One region of the Cupriavidus necator N-1 genome, then DNA from elsewhere that is predicted to be linked to it. Evidence: predicted binding sites of a transcription regulator. Region 1 holds the regulator's gene; each other region holds the start of a gene.

The links. The regulator sigma-54, encoded in region 1, starts transcription at its own class of promoters, with help from an activator protein. The targets are predictions, from matches to a motif close to TGGCANGNAANCTGCTTT.
Region 2: the regulator sigma-54 is predicted to act here: its motif matches at 3,228-3,245, upstream of CNE_RS02820 (pilin).
Region 3: the regulator sigma-54 is predicted to act here: its motif matches at 2,981-2,998, upstream of CNE_RS25845 (GTP cyclohydrolase II).
Region 4: the regulator sigma-54 is predicted to act here: its motif matches at 1,370-1,387, upstream of CNE_RS18930 (collagen-like triple helix repeat-containing protein).

What each region holds. Positions count from the first base shown of each region.
Region 1 covers NC_015726.1:394,090-398,771, forward strand. The annotation lists gene CNE_RS01960 (PsiF family protein) at 1-115, opposite strand, end outside; gene hprK (HPr(Ser) kinase/phosphatase) at 278-1,249, opposite strand; gene ptsN (PTS IIA-like nitrogen regulatory protein PtsN) at 1,330-1,785, opposite strand; gene hpf (ribosome hibernation-promoting factor, HPF/YfiA family) at 2,241-2,591, opposite strand; gene CNE_RS01980 (RNA polymerase factor sigma-54) at 2,640-4,121, opposite strand; gene lptB (LPS export ABC transporter ATP-binding protein) at 4,257-4,682, opposite strand, start outside.
Region 2 covers NC_015726.1:574,392-579,073, forward strand. The annotation lists gene sucC (ADP-forming succinate--CoA ligase subunit beta) at 1-1,071, shown strand, start outside; gene sucD (succinate--CoA ligase subunit alpha) at 1,171-2,052, shown strand; gene CNE_RS02815 (TerC family protein) at 2,299-2,994, shown strand; gene CNE_RS02820 (pilin) at 3,313-3,783, shown strand; gene CNE_RS02825 (PglL family O-oligosaccharyltransferase) at 3,890-4,682, shown strand, end outside.
Region 3 covers NC_015723.1:1,718,507-1,723,188, reverse strand. The annotation lists gene CNE_RS25860 (class-II fumarase/aspartase family protein) at 1-295, opposite strand, end outside; gene CNE_RS25855 (GntR family transcriptional regulator) at 423-1,157, shown strand; gene CNE_RS25850 (acyltransferase family protein) at 1,678-2,778, shown strand; gene CNE_RS25845 (GTP cyclohydrolase II) at 3,056-4,294, shown strand; gene CNE_RS25840 (URC4/urg3 family protein) at 4,291-4,682, shown strand, end outside.
Region 4 covers NC_015723.1:185,064-189,745, forward strand. The annotation lists gene CNE_RS18925 (collagen-like triple helix repeat-containing protein) at 1-830, opposite strand, end outside; gene CNE_RS18930 (collagen-like triple helix repeat-containing protein) at 1,561-2,667, shown strand; gene CNE_RS18935 (Flp family type IVb pilin) at 3,038-3,217, shown strand; gene CNE_RS18940 (prepilin peptidase) at 3,242-3,769, shown strand; gene CNE_RS18945 (TadE/TadG family type IV pilus assembly protein) at 3,842-4,318, shown strand; gene cpaB (Flp pilus assembly protein CpaB) at 4,369-4,682, shown strand, end outside.

The DNA of each region.
Region 1 (4,682 bases):
TGGCCGCTGGCTTGGCTGGCGTGGCGGGGGTTGCCGGCGTGGCCGTGGTCTGTGCAAAAGCGCTGGCGGCGATCATCGGGGTGACCAGCGCGCACATCGCGATCAGTTTCTTCATGCTTGCTCTCCTGGGTGTGGAAAACTTCATGGCCGCGCGCCATTGCCGGCGTTGCAGCTTCCGTAACGGGCGCGATGCCCATTACAGCACAAAACGGAGCATGCCTGAAGCACGTTGACGTTCTGCGTCAACGCCGTTGTAAGCAAATGAAAACGCTGGGGCTCAGAGCAGGCGGCCCTGGCCGCGCGAAACCGCATCGGCCTGCATCGCGGCGCGCTGCCGGTCCATGAAGTCGCGCAGCGTATCGATGCCGCGCAGGCGCAGGATGGTGTTGCGCACCGCGGCCTCGACCAGCACGGCCAGGTTGCGCCCGGCCGCCACCTGGATCTTGACCATGTGGATCGGCAGGCCCAGCACGTCCAGGTATTGCGAATCGAGCGGCAGCCGCTCGAACTCGCCGTCGTTGCGGCGCACCAACTGCACCACCAGTTTGATCTTCATCTTCCGCCGCACCGCGGTCTCACCGAAGATGGTCTTGATGTCGAGCAGGCCCAGGCCGCGCACTTCAAGCAGGTTCTGCAGCAGCGGCGGGCAGCGGCCTTCGATAAAATCCGGCCCCAGGCGCACGAAGTCCACGGCATCGTCGGCCACCAGCCCGTGGCCGCGCGAGATCAGTTCCAGGCCCAGTTCGCTCTTGCCCAGGCCCGATTCGCCCATGATCAGCACGCCCATGCCCAGGATGTCGAGGAAGACCCCGTGCATGGTCACGCGCGGCGCGGAGATGCGCGACAGGTACAGGCGCAAGTGGTCGATCACCGCGGCCGACGACACCGGCGTGGTGAACAGCGGCGTGGACGAGCGCGTGCAGCGCAGTTCCAGGTCGGGCGGCGGCTCCATGCCGTCGGCGATCACCAGGAAGGGCGGCTCCAACAGGATCAGCTCGCCCATCTGGCGCTTGCGGGTCTCATCGTCCAGCCGCTGGTAATAAGTGATTTCGGGCTTGCCGAGCACCTGGATGCGGTTGGGGTGGATCAGGTTCAGGTGGCCCACCAGGTCGGCGGCGGAGGTGGCTTCGCGGGCGAACTCCACGTCGAAGGCGCGGTCCGCGCCTTCCAGGCCGGCCACCCACGAGAGTTTGATGTCGGCTGCGTTGTCGTCGAAGATGGACTGGGAGGTGACGCCGGTGAGTTCCATGCGGTATGACTGGTGGGGCGGTTTGCGAAGCGCCTGGCGCCTGCCCGGTCTGGTGCCGGCCCGCCTGGGGGATCAGGGGATCAGGGATGCCATGCGATCAGCAGCTGATGGACGGCATCGGGCGTCGGCAGCGTGGCCAGTCCTTCGCGCATGTCGCGGTCGGAAAGCAGTTGCGCGATTTCTGACAGGATTTCCAGGTGCTGCTGCGTAGCCTGTTCGGGCACCAGCAGGAAGATCAGCAGCGATACCGGCTTGCCATCCGGCGATTCGAACGGAATCGGCTCGGCCAGGCGCATGAAGGCGGCCAGCGGCTGCTTCAGGCCCTTGATGCGGCCGTGCGGGATCGCCACGCCGGCGCCCAGGCCGGTGGATCCCAGCGACTCGCGCGCGAACAGGTTGTCCGTCACGATGGCGCGCGCCACACCATGGTTGTTCTCGAAGAGGAGCCCGGCCTGCTCGAACACACGCTTCTTGCTGGTGACGCTGACGTCCAGGGTGATGTTGCCGGGTGGCAGCAATTTGGCCAAACGATTCATGGGCGATGCGCAGGATTTCAGTTAGCGGGCAGATCGTTCCGCGGGGCAGTGGGCTGGCTCCGGGCTGCCGTTGGCCTGGCCGGAGGCGTCCGGCCCATTATAGAGCAGCGACTACCCCCGTATTGTGCAGCGCAGCGGGGCAAGCCGGTGCAGAACGATACATGGTGATGCAATCGTGCCTCCGGGCCGGGAGCCGGCGCACCGATGCGGGGCGCGGCCAGGATTCCCTCTCTTTGTATGGCGCAGCATACACCTTGGCGCTGCGCTTGCGAACACTCTTGCCCATTCGGGTGAAAAGCGTTGGCTCCGGCGCCACAGCCGGGCCGCACCGCCAGTGCGGGCGCGGCATGCCGGCGGCAACCCGGAACGCAAGGGCGCAAAAAAGCCGCGCTTCGTGGCGCGGCTTGCCTGTTCAATCCTGATTCAGCAGCCCGCTGCGGGGCTGCCGGGCACGGTCATTGCTGCATTTGCGCTGCGGCCATCTGGTACTTGACCGCTTCGCGGTCGTGGCCTTGCACGCGATCCTTGTAGCGGATCACCTGACGGTCCAGCTTGTCGACGAGTGCGTCGATCGCTGCATATAGGTCTTCGTGATGCGCCTCGACAAAGATGTCCTTGCCCTTGAGATGTAGATTAATTTCCGCGTACTGACGCCGGTCCTTTTCCTTGTGGTTGTCGACAGAGAGCAGCACGCTAACGCCAATGACCTGATCGAAATGCCTGACGATTCGCTCCAGCTTCGTTTCCACGTACTCACGCAGAGGGGGCGTGATGTCCAGGTGGTGTCCACTGATCTTGAAGTTCATAGCGCTTCTCCTTCTGAAAGAGCCTCACCAGGCAGGCGGTGGGCTCGGCTACAAAGACTTGCGGAGATTGACTGCGGGGATCTTCAGGGCTTCGCGATACTTGGCAACAGTGCGGCGCGCAACAACAAAGCCTTGCTCACCCAGCAGTTCGGCAATGCGACTGTCGGAAAGGGGATTCCTCGGGTCTTCGGCTCCTATCAGTTGCTTGATCAAGGCGCGGATGGCCGTTGATGAAGCCGCGCCACCGGTTTCGGTGGACACGTGGCTGCCGAAGAAGTACTTCAGTTCGAAAGTACCCATCGGCGTTGCCATGTATTTATTGGTCGTCACCCGGGAGATGGTTGACTCGTGTAAACCCAGTGTATCGGCAATCTCCCGCAAAACCAAGGGGCGCATGGCGATTTCGCCGTGACTGAAAAAGTTCTTTTGACGCTCGACAATGGCCTGCGAGACACGCAGGATTGTGTCGAACCTTTGCTGGATGTTCTTGATCAGCCAGCGCGCCTCTTGCAGCTTTTGCTGCAGTCCGGCCGTGCCGGACTCACCCTTCGCGCCACGCAGGATTTGGGCATACATATCGTTGATGCGCAGCCTCGGCATCACATCCGGATTGAGCTGCGCGATCCAGCCGCCGCCACCCTTGCGCACGAACACGTCCGGCACCACGAAATCCGCTTCCGGGCGGCTGTACGCATGGCCGGGGTAGGGCGCCAGCGAGCGGATCAGTTCGTGTGCGGACTTCAGTGCCACTTCATCTACCTGCAGCGCCTTCTTCAGCCGCGTGTAGTCGCGTACTGCGAGCAACTCCAGGTGATTGCTAACGATGTTCAGCGCCAGTTCGCGTTGCGGGTGCGTCAGGCGTCGCAACTGCAGGGCCAGGCACTCGGCGGCGTTGCGCGCACCCACGCCGGGCGGGTCGAAACTCTGCAGCAGCGTGAGGATGGCGTGGACTTCGTCGATCTCGAACTCGAGTTCTTCCGGCAACTCCGTGCAGATCTCCTCAAGCGATGCGCTCAGGTAGCCATCGTCGTCGAGCGATTCGATCAGGAAGATGGCCAGGCCTTTGTCGCGCGCCGAGATCTTCAGCGGCGTGAGCTGCTCCATCAGGTACTCGCGCAGCGTGGGCTCGGCCTCGCGCAGCTGCATCGGCGTTTTTTCATCCTCGTCGCCCTGGGGGCGGCGGGCAAAGTCGTCCAGGCTCCAGTCGCCGCTGCCGTAGTCGTCGCCGTTGCCGCTGTCGCCATAGCTGTCGTCGTCACCCGCGCCGTCGGCGCGAGCCTCGCCATTGCCCTGGGGCTCAGCCGGGGCGGGCGCCGGTGCGCTCTGCAGGTTGACCGAGCCGTCGGCCGCCACGCGCAGCGGGCTTTCGATCCAGTCGTTCTCGCGCTCGAGCAGCGGGTTTTCCGTCAGCGCCTGTTCGACCTCTTGCTGCAGTTCCAGCGTGGAGAGCTGCAGCAGCCGGATCGACTGCTGCAGTTGCGGGGTCAGGGCCAGATGCTGGGAAAGACGGAGCTGTAGCGACGGTTTCATGCGAGCTATTCTATGCGCATCTTTCCGTTGTTGGAACGGAAATTGCTATCGCTTATGCGGTCCGATCGCCGCTGGCTGTGGGAGGGCCCACGCGCACCCGCGAAGAGGCCTGCCGCTCGCGGGCAGGCCGTTAAGTCACATGCGGAAGTTCTCGCCCAGGTAGACGCGCCGCACTGCATCATTGGCGATGATTTCCTCGGGCTGGCCCGCGGCCAGCACCGTGCCTTCGCTGATGATGTAGGCGTGGTCGCAGATGCCGAGCGTCTCGCGCACGTTGTGGTCGGTGATCAGCACGCCGATATTGCGTGCCTTGAGGAAACTGACGATGCGTTGGATCTCGCCCACGGCGATCGGGTCCACGCCGGCGAAGGGTTCGTCCAGCAGGATGAAGCGCGGCGACGACGCCAGCGCGCGCGCGATTTCCACACGGCGGCGCTCGCCGCCCGACAGCGACAGCGCCGGGTTGTTGCGCAGGTGCGCGATCTGCAGGTCGTCGAGCAGCGAATCCAGGCGGCGCTCGATCTCGGTCTTGGGCAGCGGCTTGCCGTTGCTCACCTGAAG
Region 2 (4,682 bases), 180 kb from region 1:
AAGGCCGCAGAAACGCTCGGCGGACCGGTGTGGGTCGTCAAGGCCCAGATTCATGCGGGTGGCCGCGGCAAGGGCGGCGGCGTGAAGGTTGCCAAGAGCATCGACGACGTCAAGACCTACGCCTCGAACATCCTGGGCATGCAGCTGGTCACGCACCAGACCGGTCCGGAAGGCAAGAAGGTCAACCGCCTGCTGATCGAAGAAGGCGCCGACATCAAGAAGGAACTGTACGTTTCGCTGGTGGTGGACCGTGTTTCGCAGAAGGTCGCGCTGATGGCCTCGAGCGAAGGCGGCATGGACATCGAAGAAGTCGCTGCCCACAGCCCGGAAAAGATCCACACCCTGATCATCGAGCCGTCGGTCGGCCTGACCGACGCTGAAGCCGACGACATCGCCCGCAAGATCGGCGTGCCCGACGCGAGCGTGGCGCAAGCCCGCCAGGCGCTGCAAGGCCTGTACAAGGCGTTCTATGAAACCGACGCTTCGCTGGCTGAAATCAACCCGCTGATCCTGACCGGCGACGGCAAGGTCATCGCGCTGGACGCCAAGTTCAACTTCGACTCGAACGCGCTGTTCCGTCACCCGGAAATCGTTGCCTACCGGGACCTGGATGAAGAAGACGCCAACGAAATCGAAGCCTCGAAGTTCGACCTGGCCTACATCTCGCTGGACGGCAACATCGGCTGCCTGGTGAACGGCGCCGGCCTGGCCATGGCCACCATGGACACCATCAAGCTGTTCGGCGGCGAGCCGGCCAACTTCCTCGACGTGGGCGGCGGTGCCACCACCGAGAAGGTGACCGAAGCCTTCAAGCTGATGCTGAGCAACCCGAACGTGGAGGCCATCCTGGTCAACATCTTCGGCGGCATCATGCGTTGCGACGTGATCGCCGAAGGCGTGATCTCCGCTTCCAAGGCCGTGCACCTGACGGTGCCGCTGGTCGTGCGCATGAAGGGCACCAACGAAGACCTCGGCAAGAAGATGCTGGCCGACTCGGGCCTGCCCATCATCTCGGCCGACACGATGGAAGAAGCCGCCCAGAAGGTGGTGGCCGCTGCCGCTGGCAAGTAAGCCGTCGCACGAACGCAACCATACGCGAACGCGGGCGGTGCGCAGGCGCTTTGATGCGCCCTCGCGCGCGTCGCTCGTAGCCAAGCAAAGGATTACAGCATGTCGATTCTGATCAACAAAGACACCAAGGTCATCACCCAGGGCATCACCGGCAAGACCGGCCAGTTCCACACCCGTGGCTGCCGCGACTACGCCAACGGCAAGAACTGCTTCGTCGCGGGCGTGAACCCGAAGAAGGCCGGTGAAGACTTCGAAGGCATTCCCATCTACGCCAGCGTCAAGGACGCCAAGGCCCAGACCGGCGCCACCGTGTCGGTCATCTATGTGCCGCCCGCAGGTGCCGCTGCCGCGATCTGGGAAGCCGTTGACGCCGACCTGGACCTGGTGGTCTGCATTACCGAAGGCATCCCCGTGCGCGACATGATGGAAGTCAAGGACCGCATGCGCCGTGAGAAGAAGAAGACCCTGCTGCTGGGACCGAACTGCCCAGGCCTGATCACGCCGGACGAAATCAAGATCGGCATCATGCCGGGCCACATCCACAAGAAGGGCCGCATCGGCGTGGTGTCGCGCTCGGGCACGCTGACGTACGAAGCCGTGGGCCAGCTGACCGCGCTGGGCCTGGGCCAGTCGTCGGCTGTCGGCATTGGTGGCGACCCCATCAACGGCCTGAAGCACATCGACGTGATGAAGATGTTCAACGACGATCCGGAAACGGACGCCGTGGTCATGATCGGTGAGATCGGCGGTCCGGACGAGGCCAACGCGGCTTACTGGATCAAGGAAAACATGAAGAAGCCGGTGGTTGGCTTCATCGCTGGCGTGACCGCGCCTCCGGGCAAGCGCATGGGCCACGCCGGCGCGCTGATCTCGGGCGGTGCCGATACCGCCCAGGCCAAGCTGGAAATCATGGAAGCCTGCGGCATCAAGGTGACCAAGAACCCGTCGGAGATGGGCCGCCTGCTGAAGGCAATGCTGTAATTTGCTGACGATGTTCAGTACGTCGTTTCCGCCTGCGCGGAAATGATAAGACATTGCCCCCGCCGCGTGCGGGGGCAATGTCATTCTGGTGGGACACTTACTAGGGTATCTCCCAAGCGGCACCAGCCGGAATTGAAACCGAATCGTAAGGTTCGTGCGTTAAACAGTCATGTCTGTGTTTTCAGACATCCGAATTGCCGTCATATGACGGGTCGGACCTATAGATAGAACTCGAGGAGCCTCCCCGTGGAACTGCTGTCTTCCACCACTTTCTGGATTGCGTTGGGATCGATCATCCTGACCAATATCGTCCTGTCCGGCGACAACGCGGTGGTGATCGCGCTCGCCTCGCGCAACCTGCCGCCCGCCCAGCAGAAGAAGGCCATCTTCTGGGGCAGCGCCGCCGCCATCATCATGCGCGTGGTGCTGACCGTGGCCGCGGTCAAGCTGCTGAGCCTGCCGTACCTGAAGATCGTCGGCGCCGTTCTGCTGGTCTACATCGGCGTGCAGCTGCTGACCGGCGATGACGACGAGGAAGGGCACGATGGCAAGGACAATATCTGGGCCGCCATCCGCACCATCCTGATCGCCGACCTGGTGATGTCGCTCGACAATGTGGTGGCCGTGGCCGCCGCTGCGCAGAAAGGCCCCGAAGGCAGCCAGCTGATGCTGCTGATCATCGGCCTGGGCCTGTCGATCCCGCTGATCGTGTTTGGCAGCACGCTGCTGCTCAAGGTCATGGAGCGCTTCCCGGTCATCATCGTGCTGGGTGCCGCGCTGCTGGGCTACCTGGCGGGTGAGATGCTGGTCAGCGACCCGGTCGACGCCGCCTGGTTCGAAGTCCACGTGCCGCACGCCCACCTGGTATTCGGCGCCGCCGGCGCGATCCTGGTGGTGCTTATGGGCAAGCTGCTGAGCCGCCGGTCGGCACAGACCGCCTGACGAGGTTCCGCCCAGGCGAGAAGGGCGGCCAGCTGGCCGCCCTTTTTCGTTGGCGCGCCGGCAAGGCGGTCGTCGGTGCCTTGGCCAACTAACTCATGTGAGTGATCGCACATTTTGTCGCTTCGCGCGGTGGTAGCGGGCGCAAGTGACAAATTTTGGCGCATCCGGCAAGCATCCCCCTGACGGGTGACGAAATTTGTCGCTTTTTACCCCCGACGGATGGGGGATGCCCCTGGCACGCTTACTGCTCAATGGTCCCCGCGTCACGAAACCGAAGACGTGCAACGCTTAACCAAAATCTCTTCGAGGGGTCAAATCATGCAACGGGTACAACAACTGAAGAAACTGGGCCGTCGTGTCCAGAAGGGCTTTACGCTGATCGAACTGATGATCGTGGTTGCGATCATTGGTATTTTGGCGGCGATTGCGATTCCGCAGTATCAGGATTATGTGACGCGCTCGCGCTGGTCGGACGTCTATTCGCAGGTTGCGCCTCTGAAGATGGCGATTGCTGAGTGCAGCCAAGTCAACAACGGTGTAATCGATGCCAAATGCGATACTGACGTACTTCTGAAGGCGGCCACTGGCTATCCGACACTTCCGGCGCCGACCAATGCCACTGTAACCTTGACGGCCAAGACCGGCGCAGTTGTGATGACGGGCAAGGCTGCACTGGCCGGTTGTGAAGTCACGCTGACGCCGGACAATACTACCAACGCGAACGCGATCCAATGGGCTGCCACCAACACTGGTGCCGCGCCTTGCACCAAAGCAAAAACGGGAATCTAATTCTCGGCTTGTCTGAATGCTAAGCAAAGAAAAAGCGCCTTCGGGCGCTTTTTCTTTGCCCAGCCACCAAGCTATCATGCGCGTTTCCCTATAAACAGGCGCCCCGATGCAGCCGTCCAGGCCCTTCCTACCGTCGGCCGCCCTCATCGCAGCAATCGTCATCCCGCTGCTAGTCTCCCGGCACACGCTGCCGCTGGCGACGTTCTATGGCGAATGGACCGCCGCATTCTGTGCCATTACCGTCTTCGCCTTCCATGCGATCCACAAGTCCCCAGCAGCGAGTTCGGAAACCCATATGTGGCTTCCGTGGGGCTGCCTGCTGTTTGTCTGGCTAAGCCTTGTCAGCCTTTTACTCGGCGCCCTCGGTCACGCTGACATCACTGGCAGCCGGCTGATCACGATTCTCACGCTGATCCTTGGAGCCGCAGTGACTTGCGCTGGATGGTGGTATCGACGCGCGCCAGCAACAACCACGCAGGACATCGGCGATGCCTTCGCCACGGCCTTTCTCATTGCGGGGTCGCTCGGTACGCTCACGCAATGGGTGCAGCTCTTCCACCTCGAACCCCGCGCCTTCGGCCTCGTCTCCACCTACTTCTACGACAACAATCGCCGCCTCTGGGGCAACCTGAACCAACCCAACCACCAGGCCACCGTTGAAGGCCTGGCGTTGGTGGCGTCAGTGTGGCTGGCTTCGCGTGGCCGCTTGCGTTTCCCGATGTGGCTCGCCGCCGTGGTCTTGCTGGAAAGCGGCATCGTGCTGTCCGGTTCGCGCACCGGCGTGCTGCATGTTGGCCTGGCTGCGGTCTATGCACTGGTCGCAGCGTGGCTCGCACGAGGCGGGCGGAGCGACTCGGATCCAATGCAGCGACCAGTCGGTCTGCTCGTCGCAGCAGTAG
Region 3 (4,682 bases), on a different replicon from region 1:
CTACCAGCTGGTGCACCAGCGGCAGGATCGGATAGCCGACAATGTCGGTCTCCTCGCGCATGTGGTCGAAGTCGATGCGCTCCAGGCGCGATTCGCGGGCGATGACCTCGGCTGCTTCCGCCGGGATCACGCCGACCCTGGCCTCGGCCCTGGCGAGCCCGACCTCGACGTCGATATAGCGCTGGATCAGCGCCACATCGGAGAAGATCTGGCGCATCTTGGCGGTGCCAAAGGCATCGCGGAACAGGATGGAATCAACGACGGTGCTGGCGGTGGGGGCAGAGAACAGGGTCATGGTGCTACCTTGAGGGGAAAGGGGCAGTCCGGTAATATGTTCGAACATATCCACATTAAATATGTTCGAACATATTTAGAAAATGAGGGTTAACCCGCGTTCAATGGTTGTGACGCGGCAGGCGGTCATGAATAAATCCAATCCAGCAGAGATCAGCAGGCAACTTATCGAGGGGATCACCACCGGCCGCTACGCGGTCGGGTCGCTGCTGCCCACCGAATTCGAGCTGTGCGAGCAGTACCAGGCCAGCCGCTACACCATCCGTGCGGTGCTGCAGGAGTTGCAGCAGCTGGGACTGGTGTCGCGGCGCAAGAATGTGGGCACGCGGGTGGAATCGGCCAGGCCGCGGCCGGTGTTCCGGCCGTCGCTGGCGTCGGTGGATGACCTGGTGCAGTTCGGCGCGGAGCACCTGCGCGTGGTGCAGTCGGTCGAGGAGGTTGCCGTGCCGGCCGACGTCGCGGCGGAAATCGGCTGCGCGCCCGGTGCGCGTTGGCTGCGCATCTCTAGCCTGCGCATGGATGGCGGCAAGGACGGCACGCCGATGGCGTGGACCGATGTCTACGTGGATCCTGCCTATGCGGAGATCGGCGAGATGGTGCGGGAGTCGCCCGACACGCTGGTCAGCACGCTGATCGAGTCACGCTATGACCGGCAGATTGCAGAGATCTACCAGGATGTGCGCGCGGTTGCGGTCAGCGACCGGCGCGTTGCTGACGCGCTCAGGCTGGACCCTGGCGCCGCGGCGCTGAAGATCGTGCGGCGCTATATGGATGCGGCCGGCGAGACGTTCGAAGTCTCGGTGACGGTGCATCCCGCGGACAGCTTTTCGGTATCGATGCGCTTGCAGCGCTCGGCCGGCTAATCAGGCCGCGGTTGCTGGGGCGCGGCCGGCAAATGCCGCCTACGGAGTGCGCGCCGCAGGTCTCGTGTCGCGCACCGTGGTCGGGGCGGGGTACACGTCGTCGCTGGGCGCAATCGGTTGACGGGGCGGTGGCGGTGTCGCCGCGGTATCCCGCGGGACTCCCTCGCATCCCGCCAGGGCCGCGGCCAGAAGGGCGATGAGGGAGCACACAGCCAAGCCGCAACGGAAGGCGTGACCGGCGCGGGAGAAGAGCGTGCGGTGCTGCATAAGCGGGCCCCAGTGGCAATGGTGATTGTAGCTTAGCCTACTGGCGCACAAAGAAACGTCCCTTGAATACGTGGTTCAAGCCTGACGTCCCCCCTATCCACCCGACAGTTGAATTTTGGGCCGCGACGGCAAACTCGCAACAAGCCGGGGCAGTGTGTAACGAATCTATAGGTAGTGGCGTATGCGCCATATTAGAGCCGGTGCAAGCAGGTAGAATCGCGCCTTCCGTGGCAATTGCAGCATTCCTATAACAATGAGCCCTCGTCCGTCGCGCCTGCCTTGCATCGACGCCCTGAAAGCGGTCAGCTCCCAGTTGATCGTGCTCCATCACCTGGCCTTCTATGGCCCGATGTCCGATACCGCGTATCGGCTGGCCCCGGGGCTGGTGGACTGGCTGTACGACTACGCCCGCATCGCTGTGCAGGTCTTCCTAGTGATCAGCGGCTTTCTCGCCGCGCGCAGCCTGGCGCCGCATGGCCGGCTGGAGATCCGCCAGCATCCGCTGCTGGTGCTGTGGCGGCGCTACCAGAAGCTGGTGGTGCCCTTTGCCGCGGCGCTGCTGCTCAGCATTGCCGGTGCCGCCCTGGCGCGCCATTGGATGGTGCACGACTCGATCCCCGCGCCGCCCGGCCTGCTGCAGTTCCTGGCGCACGTGACGCTGCTGCATAACGTGCTCGATGTCGATGCGCTCTCGGCCGGGGTCTGGTACGTGGCTATCGACCTGCAGCTGTTTGCGCTGCTGCTGGGCGCGCTGTGGGCCGCGCGCGCCGTGGCGGGCGGGAAAGCGCCGGCGGGTGCCGGGGCCAGCATCGGCATCGTGGCGCTGGTGGCGGTGGCGTCGCTGTTCTGGTTCAACCGCGATGCCGCGTGGGATATCTGGGCCGTGTACTTCTTCGGCGCCTATGGCATGGGGGCGCTGGCCTACTGGGCGTCCAACCCCGGCCGCCCGGTGTTGCCGCTGCTGCTTATCGGCGCGGTCGCGCTGGCGGCGCTGGCGGTGGATTTCCGGCTGCGCATCGCGGTGGCGCTTGCCACTGCGCTGCTGCTGGCGGTGGCGCGCCGCGGCGGCTGGCTGGAGCGCTGGCCGCGGGCGCGCGTGGTCGGCTTCTTCGGGCGCATTTCCTATTCGGTGTTCCTGGTTCACTTTCCGGTTTGCCTGCTGGTCAACGCGCTGGTGTCGAACCTGGCGCCGGGCCAGCCGGTGCTGAACGCGCTCGGCATGGTTGCCGCGTGGGGGCTCAGCAATGTGGCCGGCGTGCTGTTTTATCGCTACATCGAAAGCGCCCAGCCGCTGGCGGCGCTGCGTGCGCTGCTGGGCAACGGCCGCGACCCCGCCGGCCGGCAAAGCGTGTAATGCTTGCAGGCACTGCCGCGCAGCGGCGGCACGGTTTGCCCCGGACGGCGCCGTGCCCGCATGGCCGTGCGCGCCTTTTGTTGGTGCGTATGCACCCGCGATGTCTCGCCGCCGGCACGCGATGCGTGCATGCCGCCAGCGCGGACTTGCGTTCGGCGCCACACACATTGCCGCAACACTCGCGTAAACGGGCATTGGGCGATGGCACAAAGGTTGCCTAGTATGGAATCGTAAACCTGACCATTTGGTCAGGATTCCATCGGGAACCGAGGGTGCCATGTCCGACCATATCGTCCTCACCTCACACGCACGCCGCGACAAGCCGGCCGAGCCCATCCACTGGGGCGCCCCCACGGCGGCCGAGCGCGGGCCGGTCATCGCCAGCCTGGCGAATCCGGCACAGCGCAATGTGATCGGCACTCATGCTGGCGCCTACGCCATCTACCGGGCCCTGGCGGTTGCCGCGGGCGCTTTGCAGCGCGACCATCGCACCGACCTGACCGATACCGCGCCGGCGGAAGCCATTGGGCCGCATCCGCAATGGGGCGACCCGGAGAAAATTGTCTCGCTGGATCCCTGGGGCCACCTGGTTTCCACCGTCTTTGCCGACCGCATCGCGGCCGGCGTGGATATTCGCCCGACCATCGCCGTCACCCGTGCGCATATCAACATGCCGGAGCTGGTGTCGGCCATTGCGGCCGGCCGGCTCAAGCCCGACGGCGACATCCTCCATGCCAATGGCGACGTGCGGGTGACCAAGGCGGCGGTCGACCCGGTGTGGTACCTACCCGGGCTGGCGGCCCGTTTCGGCATCAAGGAAAGCGTGCTGCGCCGCAGCCTGTTCGAGCAGACCGGCGGCATGTTCCCGGAACTGGTGACGCGGCCGGACCTGAAGGTGTTCCTTCCGCCCATCGGCGGCATGACGCTGTACTTCTTCGGCGACGTCAGCCAGCTGGGCAAGCCCGAGACCCGCGTGGCGTGCCGCGTGCACGATGAATGCAACGGATCGGATGTGTTCGGGTCAGACATCTGTACCTGCCGGCCGTATCTGGCACATGGCATCGAGGTGTGCATCGAGATGGCGCAGCAGGGCGGTGTCGGGCTGGTGGTCTACAACCGCAAGGAGGGCCGCGCGCTGGGCGAGGTGACCAAGTTCCTGGTCTACAACGCCCGCAAGCGGCAGGTGGGCGGCGACCGTGCCGAGACTTACTTTGCCCGCACCGAATGCGTGGCAGGCGTGCAGGACATGCGTTTCCAGGAGTTGATGCCGGATGTGTTCCATTGGCTGGGCATCCGCCGCATCGACCGCTGGGCGTCGATGAGCAACATGAAGCATGGCGCGCTGGTGGCGCAGGGCATCGAGGTGGTCGAGCAGGTGGCCATCCCCGAGGCCCTGATCCCCGCCGATGCCCGTGTCGAGATCGATGCCAAGGTGGCCGCCGGCTACTTTACGCACTACACGCCGCCGGATGCGAACGAACTGGCCCTGGCAAAGGGCAGGGGGTTGAACGAATGACGATGTTTCCCGAGGATGGCAAGCCCGGCATGGACCGCCAGGGCACAGGTAACGAGATGCGGCCGGGTGCCGGCTGGCTGAGCCCGGTGCCGGAAGGGCATCCCGCCTCGGCGCTGCTGTGTGCCGAGGCGGTGCGCACGCATTGCGCGGCGGTCACCGAACACGTGGCCAGCGGCGCGTCCGAGCTTTTCACCTGGCATCCGGACCGCGTGCATGCAATTGCCGACTATGTCGCCAGCACCATCCGCCAGCGCTATCCGGACCTGCAGGTGCCGTACCACAGCCGCTGGCGCCATTTTGAAAGTGGCGCCGTCGACCAGCGCGCGGACCGCTGGCAGGTGTTGTGCGAGCGTGCCGCGCTGAGCGGGCCAGAGCACCGCGAGGAGCG
Region 4 (4,682 bases), on a different replicon from region 1:
CCCAGGCCCGTGGCCGCGCCCAGCGTCTGGGTGGCGCCGGTCAGCTGCGAGGTGATCGGCACGATCAGCTTGCTGGTGGTAGTGGTCACTTGCTCGACCGCGCCGGTCGACAGCACCGTGGTCAGCGTGCCGCCGGTGCTGGTCACCGTGTCGCCCAGCTTGTCCACCACCGTGCCCAGCGGCGAAGTCAGCGGCGCCAGCGGCGCGAGCTGGCCGGTGCCCAGCCCGCTGACAGCGGTGCCGGCGCTGGACACTCCCTTGCCGAGTTCGGTGACCACATTGCCGGTGCTGGCGACCGTGGTGCCAACCGGGTTGGTCGAATTGGGGATGCTGCCCAGGCCCGCTTGCAGGCCCGTGGCCAGCGCGCCCACGGCATCGCCGGTGGAGGCCACCACGCCGCCCAGGCCGCTTTGCGTCTGCGTCGGCACCAGCGGCAGGTTGGCGCTGCCGAGCTGGTTGCCGAGGTCGGTGACGGTGCTGCCCGTATTGCCCAGCACCGTGCCGGCATTGTTGATGACCGTGGCGGTCGGGGTCAGCGAGGTGGGCGTTTCGCCGCCGCCAGTGTTGCCGCCGTTGCCACCCGTTCCACCGGTGCCGCCGGTACCACCCGTGCCGCCGCCCGTGCCACCGGTACCGCCGCCGGCCAGGTCGGTGCTGCCGCCGGAGCCACCCATGCCGCCAGTGCCATCGGTTCCGGTAGTCTTAGTGCCGCCATTGGTGCCCGCCGTATCGCTGGTGCCCATGGAGGTCGATCCGCTGCCGCTGGCGCAGCCACCCAGGGCCAGCAAGGTTGCGAGGAGTGCCGTTACGGCGAGTTGTTGTTTGCGCATGTTCTGTTCCCTCATTCCCGTCGTTTAAATCGCTCGGCCGCGCAACGCGTTCGCTTTCTGCGTGCGGCGGTGACGGATATGGCGCAATCGGTATGCCAGCGCCGCGACGCGTCCCGGAAGGGACCCTGCGGAAGTCGGGTGTGGTGCCCGCAAAGCCTTGCCGGGCGCGGTTCCCAGGGGAGTGGCGGGAACCGCTTGCGGCGCCGCCGGGGACGGGTGTCGGGGCGGCTGCGCGTTACGCGTTACGTAACGTGTGGCGTCTGCAGGGAACAAAACAGCCGGAACGGCGGGCCATGCGGCGATGGCGACCCAGCCAGGAAAGCGCGCCGTGCCGTGCGCTGCCACCGCCCTCCCGCCACGGTCATCCGCGCCGCCGTGTTCCCGTGTTCCCGGAACACGTTACGTAGCACGTAACACGTCAGGCCCGCGCCGCAACGGCGTTTGGGCCCAGCACGTGGCTACCCCGGACCCCCGGCAATCCGCGCCAGGCAAGGCTTGCAGCGCCGCGGCCGGTTCCGTGCCGGCACCGCCGGCGCCGCTGGCACGGGCCTTGCCATTTGTTGTCCAGACGCGCCGACGATCCCGCGTTCCACTGTCTTGCCGTGCCGGTTCGGAGCGGTCCGCCAGAGGAACAAAGCGGGACTCCGGGGAGGCTCGTCGGCAATCCCATGCGGCGCACATAAGACAAGACGGCCGGCAGCACCGTGGCCAACAAGACAGGAGAAGGACAATGCAAACCAAGCATCCGTCGCAGCATTCCATGACCTCACTGGCCGCGGCCGGCGTGGCCGCTATTGCCTTGCTGATGGCAGGCTGTTCGTCGAGCGGTGGCGGCAGCGGCGCCAATCCGCGGCCGAACAGCAACATCGACACGCCGGTCACGCCGGGACCGTCCGCATCGGGCGAGACCACGCCCACCGCCAAGGTGACCGAAGGCGCGGGCAATACCGTGGTGGCCACGGGCAATGCCATCAGCGAGGTCGGCAAGAGCATCCAGGAAGCGCCGCTGCCGTTGCTGCCCACCAAGGCGCGCGAAGGCGCCGGCGACGTGGTGATCAATGCCGGCAGGGCCGTTGGCTCGCTCGGCGCGGGCGTGCGCGACGGGCTGGGGCAGATCGGTTCGGTCGACAACCCGGTTGGCGTGACGGTGGCCAGCACCAGCAATGTGGTCCACGACGTGGGCGAGACGCTGATCAGCGGCGGCGACCTGGTGTACGGCCTGGGCACCGAGAAGCTGGCACCACTGGCGCCGGTGACCGAGCCGGTGGGCGGCCTGGTCAGGCACGTGGGCATCGCGGTGCACGATAGCAGCGGCAAGGTGCACAGCGTGCTGTCCGAAGGCCCGGTCGCGCAGGTCACGAATTCGGTCAGCAAGGTCATCGTGCCGCTGACCAGCAAGGTCACCGACGGCACGCAGACCCTGGGCGCGGTCACGCACCTGGGCGATCCGGCCAACGGCCTGCTCTACAAGGTCGGCAATACCGCGGCTGCCGGCGGCAGCATGATCAGCAACAGCCACGCGCCGGTGGTCTCGCCGCTGGGCGGCGTGGTGACTGAGGCCGGCAAGACGGTCGCGGCCGCTGGCGCGCTCCTCAACGGCAATGGTCAGGGCGGCGGCAACCCGCTCGGCGGCGTGGTGAACAACCTGCCGCTGGCCAAGGTCGCCGGCGGCGGTGAGGGCGGCTCCGCGGGCGGCGCGCTCAGTCCCGTGACCGCGCTGCTGGCGCCGGTGACCGGGCTGGTCGGCGGGCTGAAGCAGGGCGCTCAAGACAGCCAGGGTGGCAGCGGCGACGTCAAGACGCTGCAATTGCCGCTGGTGGGTGGCCTGCTGCGCTGAAATGTCTCATACCGGCTAGGTGTTTTCACGGTGCGCTGTCGCTCATCACCCCGTCGCAGCGCATCTTTTTATTTTGGCTGGCATTGCGGCCGCAATGACCGCAATGCCAGCTTGCAGGCCGGTTCCCGGCCTGCAAGCCTGTTCTTTGACAACCTGTGACCCGGGCGTGCCGGGTCGTTTCAAACGCATGTCTTAACCCCTTTGGGTCATTGCTATCACCCATAGGAGGGGTATGGTTGAGACATTCCATATCTTAAAAAGAAAACGCAGCAAGCGTGAAATGTCGATAAAAGAGCGGGCCACAGAGCACCGTGATAATCGAACGGGGGAAGCGTGATCGCGGCTTCTTAGATCACTCGGGAGTGACAACATGAAACGACTCATTGCACGCTTTATTAAAGATGAGCGCGGGGCGACGGCTATCGAGTATGGCTTGATCGTCGGGCTCGTCGCTTTGGCCATCGCAGTCGGCGCCGGCCAACTCGGCACAGAACTCAACGCCAGCTTCACCCGGCTCTCAGTCAAGGTTTCGGGATGGTTCGTCAATTGAGCAGGCCGAAACCATAAGACCGGCGTGATTGCCGCGCTCCTCTGCGCGGCGACCCTCTACACAGATCTTGCCTACCGGCGCGTTCCCAACGCCTTGCTGGCGGCCGCCGTGCTGGTCCTCGGACTTGCACTGCTCGCCGGGCAGGCCACGGAACTGCCGCTGGCCGCGCGTCTGACCGGCGCGGGGCTGGGTCTTGCCGTCACGCTGCCGGCGTACGCCCTCGGGCGCATGGCCGCAGGGGACGTCAAGTTCCTGGCGGTGGTGGGCCTGTTCACCGGCCCGCAAGGACTGGTGGTGGCATGGGTCGTCGGCAGCCTGCTCGGGCTGGTGCACGCGCTGCTGGCGCTGGCACTGGACAGCAGCGTACTGGCCGCGCTTCGGCAGCGGGCCGCGGCACGCCTGCGCGTGGCAGCCAGCACGCCGGCTACGGAGCAAGCCTTGCATCACCAGGACAGACCCATTCCAACGGCGCAGTTTTCGCGGGCGCGCGGCATTCCATATGCCGCGTACCTGGCCGTGGGCGTGCTGGTCTGGATGGCCGCGGGCCAATAGCCGGACAGGCCACGGGCAAGCAGGCTGCGTCGCCGGTCGGCGCGAAAGAACACCAAAGGACCGGGGTTTCAGATGTTGCTGCACGCAAGGGCCAACAGGGGGATCAACCGACGCCGCCACGGCGCCGGCAGCGCTGCGATCGAGTTTGCGATCGTGGCGCCGGTGCTGCTCGCCATCGTGATCGGCATCATTTACTACGGCGTGATGCTGGCGCTTCAGCAGGTGCTGACGCTGGCCGCCGAGGAAGGCGCGCGCGCTGCGCTGCGCTATCCAGCGGGCGTTTCCGGCTCAGGCCTCGCGGCCACGCAGGGCGCGCGCGTCGATGCCGCGGCAGCGATGGCGCGGGGCACGCTTCCCACCTCCATCAGGAATCTGCTGCCCCCCGGCAACGTTGCGCAGGCGGTGCCCTGCGCGCCCGGTTCCACCGATGTCTGCGTGCAGGTCACGCTGAACCTTCCCACCACCAACATCCTCCCCGCCGTGCCGATGGTCCCGATCCCCGCGATGCTGTCGGGCTCGGCCATGGTCCAGCTTTCTCCTGATATCTGAGCCGCCATGCCGCGACGCCCCCACGCCATGCTCATCCCAAGGAATCCCGCATGACCAGCAAGCAGATCCGACTCCTGGCGGGGGTGCTGCTCGGCCTGGCCCTGCTGCTTGCGCTGCTGGCGTGGCAGGTGGGCCGCCAGCCGGCCCAGGTGCCCGCGGCGTCGAATGCGGCCAGGCCGCTGCATCCGGTGGTGGTGACCACGCGCGCGGCGGAAGCAGGCAAGCCGCTTGACGCCGATGCGCTCAAGGTAGAGATGCTGCCCATCGATCCTGCCGGCGCCTACAGCGAGGTGGCACGCGTGACCGGGCAGGTGCCGCTGCTGGCACTGGGTGCCAACGTGCCGGTGCTCGAAAGCCAGTTGCT